One region of the Streptomyces sp. NBC_00388 genome, then DNA from elsewhere that is predicted to be linked to it. Evidence: riboswitches for the same ligand, from Rfam matches in the RefSeq annotation. Region 1 holds a riboswitch; the other holds the start of a gene.
What was found. A riboswitch is a leader RNA that binds a small molecule or an ion and turns the genes downstream of it on or off. The one in region 1 is predicted to bind thiamine pyrophosphate.
Positions count from the first base shown of each region.

Region 2: it holds a riboswitch for thiamine pyrophosphate, as region 1 does, so the genes downstream of both, OG917_RS02120 (purine-cytosine permease family protein) here and thiO (glycine oxidase ThiO) in region 1, are expected to answer to the same signal.

Region 1 covers NZ_CP107948.1:1,961,561-1,967,358, forward strand. Annotated here, with positions in the region: gene thiE (thiamine phosphate synthase) at 1-100, opposite strand, end outside; gene OG917_RS08970 (Rv2175c family DNA-binding protein) at 213-578, opposite strand; gene OG917_RS08975 (NAD(P)/FAD-dependent oxidoreductase) at 629-1,846, opposite strand; TPP riboswitch at 1,939-2,051, shown strand; gene thiO (glycine oxidase ThiO) at 2,049-3,218, shown strand; gene thiS (sulfur carrier protein ThiS) at 3,215-3,460, shown strand; gene OG917_RS08990 (thiazole synthase) at 3,468-4,295, shown strand; gene pknB (Stk1 family PASTA domain-containing Ser/Thr kinase) at 4,471-5,798, shown strand, end outside.
Region 2 covers NZ_CP107948.1:440,681-446,478, reverse strand. Annotated here, with positions in the region: gene OG917_RS02135 (aldehyde dehydrogenase family protein) at 1-92, shown strand, start outside; gene OG917_RS02130 (NAD(P)-dependent alcohol dehydrogenase) at 89-1,183, shown strand; gene OG917_RS02125 (class I SAM-dependent methyltransferase) at 1,360-2,265, shown strand; TPP riboswitch at 2,462-2,556, shown strand; gene OG917_RS02120 (purine-cytosine permease family protein) at 2,614-3,948, shown strand; gene OG917_RS02115 (STAS domain-containing protein) at 4,015-4,374, opposite strand; gene OG917_RS02110 (PP2C family protein-serine/threonine phosphatase) at 4,371-5,627, opposite strand; gene OG917_RS02105 (alpha/beta fold hydrolase) at 5,627-5,798, opposite strand, start outside.

The DNA.
Region 1 (5,798 bases):
GGACCGCGTCCAGGAACCCGGGCAGGTCGCCCTGGCGCCTGCGCGCGTCCGTGCAGAGGTACAACCGGGCGTCGGACAGCGGTGCGGGTGCGGTGGACATCGGGCGTTCCCCCCGTGGACTGCGATGGACTGGGTGCGTGAGCGGCAAGGTACGGCGGTGCGGGGGCCGGGCCGGGCCCGGTCCCCGCACCGCCGGGGTGTTCACACTCCGATCAGAGGGCGAGCGCCTGGGCCCGGCGCTTCACCTCCGTCCCGCGATTCTCGCTCAGCGCCTGCGCGGGTGTGCCGGGCAGGGTCTCGTCGGGGGTGAAGAGCCACTCCAGCATCTCCTGGTCGCTGAAGCCGTCGTCCCGCAGGAGCGTCAGGGTCCCGGCGAGGCCCTTGACCACCTTGGTGTCGTCGATGAAGGCGGCGGGCACCTGGAGCGCCCTGTTCTCCCCACGGCGTACGGCGATCAGCGTGCCGTCCCTGACCAGCTGGCGGACACGGGTCACCTCGACGTCGAACATCTCGGCGATATCCGGGAGGTGCAGCCAGGCGGGGATGAGAGCATCGGTTTTTGCGTCAATCTCGGTCACAGGACAAGCCTGCCATCCCGCACTGACAGCCGATACCCGGACTCAGCCCTTCAGGGTCGGCCGGGCTGCCGGACCGCCGACTTGAGCGGCACCGCCGGATCCGCCGCCAGGTCCGGGTCGACCGGCCCCCCCGACTCGATGAGCTTGCGGCCCTGGGCCAGGTCCCGGGGCCTGGCGACGGCGAGCACCGCGACCAGCCGCTCCTCCCGCAGCCAGCACACCGACCAGGCGGGCCCCGCCGGGTCACCGCGCCGGATCAGGGTGTCGGCGGCCGCGTGGTGGCCCGCGTACTGGACGAAGCGGCCGAACTGCTCGGACCAGAAGTACGGCACCGGGTCGTAGCTCCGCGGTGCCTCACCGATCACGTCGGCGGCGACCGTGCGCGGCCCCTGGAGGGCGTTGTCCCAGTGGTGGATCAGGAGCCGCTCGCCGTACCGGCGGGAGGGGAAGGAGGCGCAGTCGCCGACCGCGTACACATCGGCGGCCGAGGTGCGCAGCCGTTCGTCGGCGGTGACCGAGCCGTCGGCGCCCAGCGCGATACCGGACCCCGCAAGCCAGCCGGTCGCGGGCCTGGCACCGATACCCACGAGGACGGCCCCGGCCGGCAGCCGCCGCCCGGATTCCAGCACCACGGCGCCCGGTTCGACCCGGGCCACGCGGGCGTCCGTGACGAGTTCGGCTCCGCTTTCGGCGTACCAGCCGGCCATGGGCGCGGCGATCTCGGCCGGCAGCACCCCGGCGAGCGGCCGGCCCGCCGCCTCCACGACCGTCACCGCGCACCCCGCCTCCCGGGCGGCCGTGGCGAACTCGGCGCCGATCCAGCCCGCGCCGACCACCACCACGTCCCGCCGGCCGGCCAGCACGGCCCGCAGCCGCCCCGCGTCGTCGAGCGTGCGCAGCAGATGGACGTCCGGGACGCCCTCGCTGCCGGGCAGCGCGACCGGCCGGGCGCCGGTGGCCACGACCAGCGACCCGTAAGGGACAGGTCCGCGCGCGGTGTCCAGCTCCCGGTCGTCCGGGCGCACTCCGGTCACCTCGCACCCGAGCAGCAGATCGACCCCGAGGGCGGCGAAGTCGACGTCGAAGGCGGTGCTCTCGGCCTTCCCGAGCAGAACCGCCTTGGAGAGCGGCGGTCTGTCGTACGGCTGGTGGACCTCCTCACCGATCAGTGTCACGGGTCCGGTGAAGCCCTGGTCCCGCAGGGCGACAGCGGTCTGGACCCCGGCCATGCCCGCACCGGCGATGACGACGTTCCTCGGCTCGCTCACCCGGTACACCCTAAGCAGCTGACACAGCGTCAGGACAGGGGCCGTCATGGGATGCCTGTCAGGGCGGCGCGGACCGGGGTTAGGCTGGCCGCGGAACTACTCGCGGGAGTCCGGGCGTACCGGGCTGAGAGGGGGGCTGGCCGGCCCCCGACCGTACGAACCTGATCCGGGTCATGCCGGCGAAGGGAGGGGCTGGACGCCCATGCACGCACACCATGCCGACACCTCTGACGTACTGATCGTCGGGGGCGGGATCATCGGTCTCGTCACCGCCTGGCGGTCGGCGCAGCGCGGGCTGCGCACCGCAGTCGCCGATCCCCTGCCGGGCGGCGGAGCCGCGCAGGTCGCGGCGGGGATGCTGGCCGCCGTCACGGAACTGCACTACGGCGAGCAGGTGCTGCTCGGTCTGAATCTGGAGTCCGCCCGCCGCTACCCCGCGTTCGCCGCGGAGCTGGCCGAGGCGTCGGGGCAGGATCTGGGCTACCGCGCCTGCGGCACGCTCGCCGTGGCACTCGACCTCGACGACCGGGCGCATCTGCGGGAGCTGCACGCCCTCCAGCTGCGCTCAGGACTGGAGTCGGAGTGGCTCACGGGGCGGGAGTGCAGGCGTCTCGAACCGATGCTCGCGCCGGGCGTACGCGGCGGGCTGCGGGTGGACGGGGATCACCAGGTCGACCCGCGCCGCCTGGCGAAGGCGCTGCTCGTCGCGTGCGAGCGCGCCGGGGTCGTCTTCCACCGCGGCTGGGCGGAGCGCCTGACGACGGAGCGCGGCCGGGCCACCGGGGTGGTGCTCGCCGACGGCGCCGCGCTCTCCGCCGGCCAGGTGGTGCTGGCGGCCGGCAGCCGCAGCGGTCAGCTCGCAGGTCTGCCGGACTCGGTGCTTCCGCCCGTGCGCCCGGTCAAGGGGCAGGTGCTCCGGCTCACCGTGCCGCGTGTGTACGCGCCGTTCCTCAGCCGGACCGTCCGCGCGGTCGTCCGGGGCAGTCACCTCTATCTGGTCCCCCGTGAGAACGGCGAACTCGTGATCGGCGCGACCAGCGAGGAGCTCGGCTGGGACACCACGGTCACCGCGGGCGGGGTGTACGAACTGCTCCGCGACGCCCACGAGCTGGTGCCCGGCATCACCGAGCTGCCGCTCACCGAGACGTGCGCGGGGCTGCGTCCGGCGTCGCCCGACAACGCGCCGCTCCTCGGCCCGACCACGCTGCCCGGCCTGCTGCTGGCCACCGGCCACTTCCGCAACGGCGTGCTGCTCACACCCGTGACCGGCGACGTGATGGCCGAACTGCTCACCACCGGGGAGCTGCCGGCCGAGGCCCGTGCCTTCACTCCCCGGCGCTTCCCGCCCGTACGACAGGAGCAGCCCGCATGAATGTGCCATCCGTCAACGCGTCACCGGTGGGTGCGCCGTCACCGCAGGTGTCCGTCAACGGCGCGGCCCGCGCCATCGCGGCGGACACCAGCCTCGATGTCCTGGTCGCCACCCTCACCACCGCTCCTTCGGGGGTCGCGGCCGCCGTCAACGAGACCGTCGTGCCGCGGGGCCTGTGGTCCGCCACCGTGCTCACCGACGGCGACCGCGTCGAGATCCTCACCGCAGTCCAAGGAGGCTGAGCCGGACATGGCAGACGATCCCTTCACTCTCGCGGACACCGTCCTCTCCTCCCGGCTGATCATGGGTACGGGCGGTGCGCCCAGCCTCGACGTACTGGAGCGGTCCCTGATCGCGTCGGGCACCGGACTGACGACGGTCGCGATGCGCCGCCTCGATCCGACGGTGCAGGGCTCGGTCCTCTCGGTGCTCGACAGGCTCGGCATCAGGGTGCTCCCCAACACCGCCGGCTGCTTCACGGCGGGCGAGGCGGTCCTCACCGCGCGCCTGGCCCGCGAGGCGCTGGGCACGGACTGGATCAAGCTGGAGGTCGTGGCGGACGAGCACACTCTGCTGCCCGACCCGGTGGAGCTGCTGGACGCCGCGGAGATCCTGGTCGACGACGGCTTCACGGTCCTGCCGTACACCAGCGACGATCCGGTCCTGGCCCGGCGGCTTGAGGACGCGGGCTGCGCGGCGATCATGCCGCTCGGCTCGCCCATCGGTTCCGGGCTCGGCATCCGCAACCCGCACAACTTCCAGCTGATCGTGGAGCGGGCCGGGGTGCCGGTGATCCTCGACGCGGGGGCCGGTACCGCATCGGACGCGGCCCTGGCGATGGAGCTCGGGTGCGCGGCCGTGATGCTCGCATCGGCGGTGACGCGCGCGCAGGAGCCGGAGCTGATGGCGTCCGCGATGCGGCGGGGCGTGGAGGCCGGCCGGCTGGCGTACCGGGCGGGGCGGATCCCGCGGCGGCACTTCGCGCGGGCGTCGTCACCGCAGGAGGGGCGCGCGGCGCTCGACCCGGAACGGCCCGCGTTCGCGCCGGCGCCTGAGGGGCAGCGGTCACCGGTATGACGTGAGTCACCCCGCGAGCGCACCGCGCCGCGTACCCCCGCGGCCGGGCCGGTCGGGCCACACGCGGTGCGGTCCTCACAGGTCCGGTGCGGACCTGTCACAGCTCGGCTTCAGTAGCGGCCGGTCCACCGGGACCGCTTAGGCCCTGTCGGCGCCGGCTCGTACACTCGCCAGCGTGGATACGACGCTTGGTGACCCGCAAGCCCCGCTCGTCGGGCAGCTGCTCGACGGCCGCTACCGGGTGGACGCGTGCATCGCCATCGGTGGCATGGCCACGGTCTACCGGGCCGTCGACACCCGCCTGGACCGGGTGCTCGCCCTCAAGGTGATGCACCCCGCGCTGGCGGTCGACGCCACGTTCGTGGAGCGGTTCATCCGGGAGGCCAAGTCCGTCGCGCGCCTCGACCACCCCAATGTGGTCGGCATGTTCGACCAGGGCGCGGACGGCGCGCACGTCTACCTCGCGATGGAGTACGTCGCGGGGTGCACGCTGCGCGACGTCCTGCGTGAGCGGGGCGCGCTGCGCCCCCGCGCGGCGCTGGACATCCTGGAGCCGGTGCTTGCCGCGCTCGGCGCCGCGCACCGGGCCGGCTTCGTCCACCGGGACATGAAACCGGAGAACGTCCTGATCGGGGACGACGGCCGGGTCAAGGTCGCCGACTTCGGCCTCGTCCGGGCCGTGGACACCGAGACGAACAGCACGGGGACCATCCTGGGCACAGTCTCCTACCTGGCCCCGGAGCAGATCGAGCAGGGCACGGCGGACACCAGGGCCGACGTCCACGCCTGCGGTGTGGTGCTGTACGAGATGCTGACCGGCGCCAAACCGCACACCGGTGACACCCCGGCCCAGGTGCTCTACCAGCACCTCAACGAAGGAGTGCCCGCACCGTCCGCGGTCGTGCCGGGCCTCGCGGCCCCGCTGGACGACCTGGTGGCGAGCGCCACCGCCCGGCACCCGGGTGACCGGCCGGACGACGCCGTGGCCCTGCTCGGCCGGGTCCGCGAGGCCCGCGCCGCACTGAGCGACGGTGAGCTGGACGCCGTCCCGCCGCAGGCGCACCCGTCCGCGCCCGCCTCCGGCGCGGACGCCTCCGAAGAACGTACGGATGTGATCCGGCGCCCGCTGCCCGCCGCGGGGATCGACAGGACCAGCCGCCTGGTGATGCCGGCCGCCGGGGAGCCCGGGCCCGGACGGCAGCCGGTGCGCCGCGGCCGGCGGACCCGCCGGGGACTGATCGCGTCGGTCGTCGCCGTCCTGCTGGTGCTGGGGGTCGGAGCCGGTGTCTGGTACATCAACTCGGGCCAGTTCACCCGGGTCCCCTCGCTGCTGGGCCAGCCTGAGAAGTCCGCGACGTCACGGCTCTCGGCCGCGGGTCTCGACGTGAAGAAGACCGAGCGCAAGTTCAGCGACACCTACGACCGCGGCCAGGTCATGAACAGCAGCCCCGCGTCGGGCGCCCGCATCCGCGACAACGGCGCGGTGTCCCTGGTCGTCTCGCG
Region 2 (5,798 bases), 1.5 Mb from region 1:
AGAGCGGTGTCGGCGTCGCGGGCGGGCCGTGGGGGCTTCACGGGAACCTCAGGCCGTTCGTCGTGCACCGTCCGGATGAGGGGTGGCAATGAGGTTCGGTGCGGCGGTACTGCGCTCGTACGAGAGCCCGTTCGCCATCGAGAAGGTGGTCCTGAACACGGGACCGGCCGACGGCGAGATCCTGGTCAGGATCGCGGGCTGCGGGATGTGCAGGACCGATCTCGCTGTCCGGCGTTCGGCGGGCCGCTCACCGCTGCCTGCCGTGCTCGGCCACGAGGGGGCCGGGGTCGTGGTGGAGACGGGCGGTCCGCACACCGGGCTGAACAAGGGCGACCACGTGGTGCTGAGCTTCGACTCCTGCGGGCACTGCTGGAACTGCCTGAACGCTGCCCCTGCCTACTGCGACTCCTTCGCCTCACTCAACCTCTTCGGAGGGCGCAAGGAGAACGCCGCGCGGTTCACGGATGCGGCCGGGGGCGAACTGGCCCCCCGGTGGTTCGGCCAGTCCTCGTTCGCCGAGTACGCCGTGGTCCCTGCCCGCAACGCGGTGCGTGCCGACCCCGCACTGCCCGTCGAGTTGCTCGGGCCACTCGGCTGCGGCTTCCTCACCGGCGCCGGAGCGGTCTTCCACTCCTTCGGTGTGGGGCCCGGCGACACCATCGCGGTCTTCGGCGCGGGCGCGGTGGGCCTGGCCGCGGTCATGGCGGCCGCCGCCTCGGGGGCGGTGACCGTGGCCGTCGACCGACACCCCGAGCGGCTGGCCCTCGCCGAACGATTCGGTGCGGTCCCGCTGCACGCAGCCTCTCCCGACCTGCCAGGACGTATCCGTCAACTGACCGAAGGAGGTACGCAGTACGCGCTGGACACCACCGCCTCCGCCCAGCTGATCAACGATGCGCTCCGGGGCCTGCGCCCGACCGGACACCTCGGTCTGGTGGCACGGCTCCACACTCCGCTGCCGCTCGAACCGGGAGCACTGGACCGGGGCAGGCGGATTTCCCACATCTGCGAGGGGGACGCGGTGCCGGGTCTGCTGGTACCGAGGCTGACCAGGCTGTGGCAGGCGGGGCGCTTCCCCTTCGACGAACTGATCCGTACGTACCCGCTCGACGCAATCAACGAGGCCGAACGCGACTGCGAGGCGGGCCGGGTGGTCAAACCCGTCCTCGTTCCGGAGGCGTGAGGCGGCCGGGGCGAAGCACGGTACGCCGGCCCCTCGTTCGGCACCGTCGTGCATCCGTCGATGACGTGTTCTTCGTGTCCCTCGCTGTTCGTGGTCGTCATCTACTCCCAGGAGGACATGTGGTCAGCGCAACGCCTCGGAAACCCGACGTGGAAGACGTGGAAGGCGGGGATGGCATGAAGGGCATGGAAGTCGTGCCGGGAGTGGAGGGCGTGGCGGGAGGCGTCGGCCTGACCGCGCTCCTGGTCGCCGCGGCACGGGCGATCGAGACCCACCGGCCCGACTCCCTGGCCCGGGATGTCTACGCGGAGCACTTCGTACTCGCCGCACCGGCCTGCGCGGGCTGGCCCGTGCGCATGGAGCAGGTGGCGGACGGGGACGAGAACCCGCTGTGGGGGAGGTTCGCGCGCTACTTCGGCCTGCGGACGAGGGTGCTCGACGACTTCCTCCTCCAGTCGGTCCTCACCGGCGGGGCCCGCCAAGTCGTGCTGCTGGGAGCGGGATTGGATACGCGTGCGTTCCGGCTCGACTGGCCCCCCGGTTGTGTGATCTTCGAGATCGACAGGGACGGCGTGCTGGCGTTCAAGCGCGACGTGCTGGACGAGCAGGCAGCCACTCCGAACGCAGCACGCGTACCCGTCCCGGTCGATCTGCGGGCCGACTGGGTCGGAGCCCTGGCCGACGCGGGTTTCGACACCGGGGCGCCGAGTGTCTGGCTGGCCGAGGGGTTGCTGTTCTATCTGCCCCCCGCTGCCGAGACCTACCTCATCGATGCGGTGGACCGGCTGACCACGGGAGGGAGTGCGCTGGCGTTCGAGGTCAAGCTCGACAAGGACCTGCTCGAATACCGCGACAGCCCGCTGTACACCTCGACGACGCGTCAGATCGGCATCGATCTGCTCGGCCTGTTCGACAGAGCACCACGGCCCGACTCCGCGGGTGATCTGGCGGGCAAGGGCTGGTCCACGTCCGTCCGCACGCCTTTCGACTTCACCCGCCGCCACGGACGGGGCCCGTTGCCCGAGCAGAACGACGCGCTGGCGGGCAACCGGTGGGTGTTCGCGGAGAAGCCCCGGTCGTAACTGCCGCAGGGAGGCCGGGCTGTCGGCGGCATACGGCGGGCCCGGCCGCATGCACCCCCCTGGCAGCGGCTGAGCTTCATCCCCGGGCAGCCGGATCCGCTCGTACTCTTCCGGTGGGCCGGCGAGGACATCGTGGCTGCTGCCCAGGGTGCACCCCCGGCACGGCCGGCGTGACGCGGCACGTTAGCCTGGCGGCGTACCGGACACGGGGTGCCCCGTCCAGGGGCTGAGATCACACCCGCCGAACCTGAACCAGTTAGCACTGGCGGAGGGATGTCGCACATGTCATTGCCACCTGCTCCCAGCAGCACGCCGGCCACAGAGCCCCGGTCCGTCTTCGACGGCCGGATGCCTGCCCAGCCAGGCGATCTGCGGATCGAGACACGTGGAATAGCGCCGGTCCCCGCGCACCACCGCTACGGCGGGCCGGGGCGGCTTTTCACCGTGTGGTTCGCTCCGAATCTGACCATGACCGGGGTGTTCACCGGTACCGTCGGTATCGGGCTTGGCCTGGATCTGCCCACCGCGCTGGCGGCCGTGGTGCTGGGGACCCTCGTCGGCGCCGTTCCCACCGCGTACCTCGGAACGTGGGGCAGCCGCACCGGGACAGGCCAGCTGCCGCTGGCCCGCCTCGCGTTCGGCCGGTCCGTCGTGGTGCCGGGCCTGTTGCAGTGGCTCTCCTCGGTGGCCTGGGACGCGCTCATCGGGCTGTTCGGCGGGGACGCGCTGGCCCGGCTCTGCGGCTGGCCCTTCTGGCTCGGCGTGCTGGTGATGATGGTGGGGCAAGGGTCGCTCGGAGTCCTGGGCTACGAAGCGATCCACCGGCTGCAGAAGGTGATGACCTTCGTACTCGCTGCGGCTTTCACCGCCCTGGCCTGCAGGCTCCCGGACAGTGTCCATCCCGCGACCACCGGCAGCGTGCACGGCGCCGACCGCGTCGGAGCGTTCGTACTGACCAGTACCATCGCTCTCAGTCTCGCGCTGTCATGGGCCCCGTACGCCAGTGACTTCAGCCGCTATCTGCCGCAGGACGCCTCCCGTCCGCGCATGTTCTGGTACACGCTCCTCGGCGTCAGCGTCTCTTTCGTGGCCGTCCAGGCGCTCGGGCTGTGGGGGGCCTCGGTCTTCACCGACCAGACCGCCCGGGGTGTCGACGAACTGCTGGGTGGTGGAGTCCTCGGCGCGCTGGGGCTGTTGGCCGTGGCGCTGGCTGCCCTGTGCAGCAATGCCATGAACGACTACAGCGGTTCGCTGGCTCTGCAGACCATCGGACTGCGTGTTCCGCGTCCGTTCGCCGCCGGTCTCGCCGCAGTGCTGGGTTTCCCCCTCGTGCTGTGGATGCATGCCGCGGACACCGCGGCCCGCTTCCAGAACGTACTGCTGTTCGTCGGTTACTGGATTCCGGGATTTGTCGCCGTCGTCGCTGTCGACTGGTGGGCCCGTGCCCGCGCGGGTGGACCAGTGGACGCGGCCACCGAGAGCGGCGGCAGGTGGTCGGGGTGGCCCGCCCTGGTGGCGTTCTGCGCTGCCTTCGCCGCGGCGGTCCCCTTCATGAACACCGGCCTCTACACAGGTCCGCTGGCTGCCGCACTGCACGGCGCCGACCTCGCCTACTACGCGGCCTTCCTGGCCGCGCTCGTCGTCTACGCACCTCTCAGGCTGCGCCGTCGCCCGACCGTCTGAGCCGGCCGGGACCGCGACCCGCGCGGGACCGGCCGTCCGGAGCCTGTGGCTGTGCGGTTCCGCGGGTCAGGGAGCCGGCGGCGCCCAGGAAGCTTCGGCTGCCTGCGCGGTGGGACGAGTGGGGAAGACCGTCTCCAGGCCGATGACGCGGAACATACGGCTGACGCGGTCGGGCACCGCCGCCAGAACGAGGGCCGCGTCCGCCGCGAGCGTGTGGTTCCGTGCGGCGATCAGGACCGTGATGCCGCTGGAATCGCAGAAGGTGAGCCGGGCGAGGTCGACGACGAGCTGCTGGCCCGGACCGAGCACGAGGCCGTGGAGCAGCGCCCGTACCTGCGGCGCGCTGTAGTGGTCCAGGTCTCCTGCCAGTTCGATGACCGGACCTGCGGGGGTGGTGCGGGTGTGGACGGTCAGGCCGCGGTTCACTCCTGCTCCTCACTGGCGAGTGGCGACACGTTGAGGGCCAGCACGGCGGTGTCGTCGTCCACGCCCGGGCCGAAGGTGTCGAGGAGGTCCCGGATCGCGGCCACGGCATCGTGCGCGGTGGTGGGTGACAGTGTCTGGGCGAACTCCAGAAGGGCGTCGTCGCCGTAACGGCCTCCCGCACTGGCGGAGTGGGCTTCGGTGAGGCCGTCGGTGTGCAGGAGCAGAGTGTCGCCGGGCCCGAGCCGGATGGTGGTGGTCGCGATGTCGGCGTCGGGCAGAACGCCGATGAGCTGGCCGCCGGGCGTGTACAGGAATTCGGCCCGGCCGTCGGCGCGCATGAGCAGGGCCGGGGGGTGGCCCCCGCTGGCCAGGGTCACCTGGAAACCGCGCTCGTCGCCGATGGGCGTGAGCAGGCCGAAGAGGACGGTGCAGAAGCGCGGGTCGTCGCCGTTGTACTCGTGATTCAGCACCGTGTTGAGATTGGTGAGGACGGCGCGCGGGTCCGCGTCGTAGACAGCGGCGGCGCGCAGTGTGTAGCGGGTCAGGGAGGTGATGGCCGCAGCGGCCGCGCCCTTGCCGCATACGTCACCGAGGAAGAACCCCCACGATCCGGCGGCGAGTGGGAAGAGGTCGTAGAAGTCGCCGCCGACCTCGTCGGTGGAGGCGATGTGGTAGTACGCGGCGACGTCCAGTCCGGGCACGTTCACCAGAGTGGGCGGCAGCAGCGTCTGTTGCAGCGTGGTGTTCAGACGCTTGAGGCGTTCACGTTCGCTGTCCGATTCCTGGCGTGCGCGCAGCAGCTCGGTCTCGTAGGCGCGGCGGTCGCGGGCGTCGAAGACGGTGGTGCGGATCAGCAGCGGCTGCCCGTCGCTGCCGGTACGGACGGTGGAGGTCACCAGGACCGGCAGGCGGCTGCCGTCGGCGGCCTTCAGTTCGAGGGCGATGCCGCTGACCTCGCCCTGCATGTTCAGGAGCGGCGCGAAGTGGGTCTCGTGGTAGAGACGGCCACCGACGGTGAGCAGGTCGGAGAACGTTCTGCGACCCACCAGATCGTCCCGTTCGTAGCCGAGCCAGCCCAGCAGGGTCGTGTTGATCTTCGCGATCCGGCCGTCGAGGAGGGTGGAGAGGAAGCCGCACGGCGCGTGCTCGTACAAGTCCTCGGCGCTGTCTTCCAACAGCGCCGAGAACGCCGCCTCGTCAGCACCGGGAGCTCCCTGGGAAGGGCCCTCGCCGTCGCCATGGGGACTGCACATCATCGGCCGGGTCCGGCGAACGACGCGATCGCGGTGGCGGTCTCCTCCGGGGCAGCGAGCTGGGGGCAGTGGCCCGTGGCGTTCAGCGTCACCAGCCGGCTGCCCGGAATCTGCGCCTGCACGAAGGCGCCCACCTCGCGTGGGGCCAGCACGTCGCTGGAGCACTGCGCG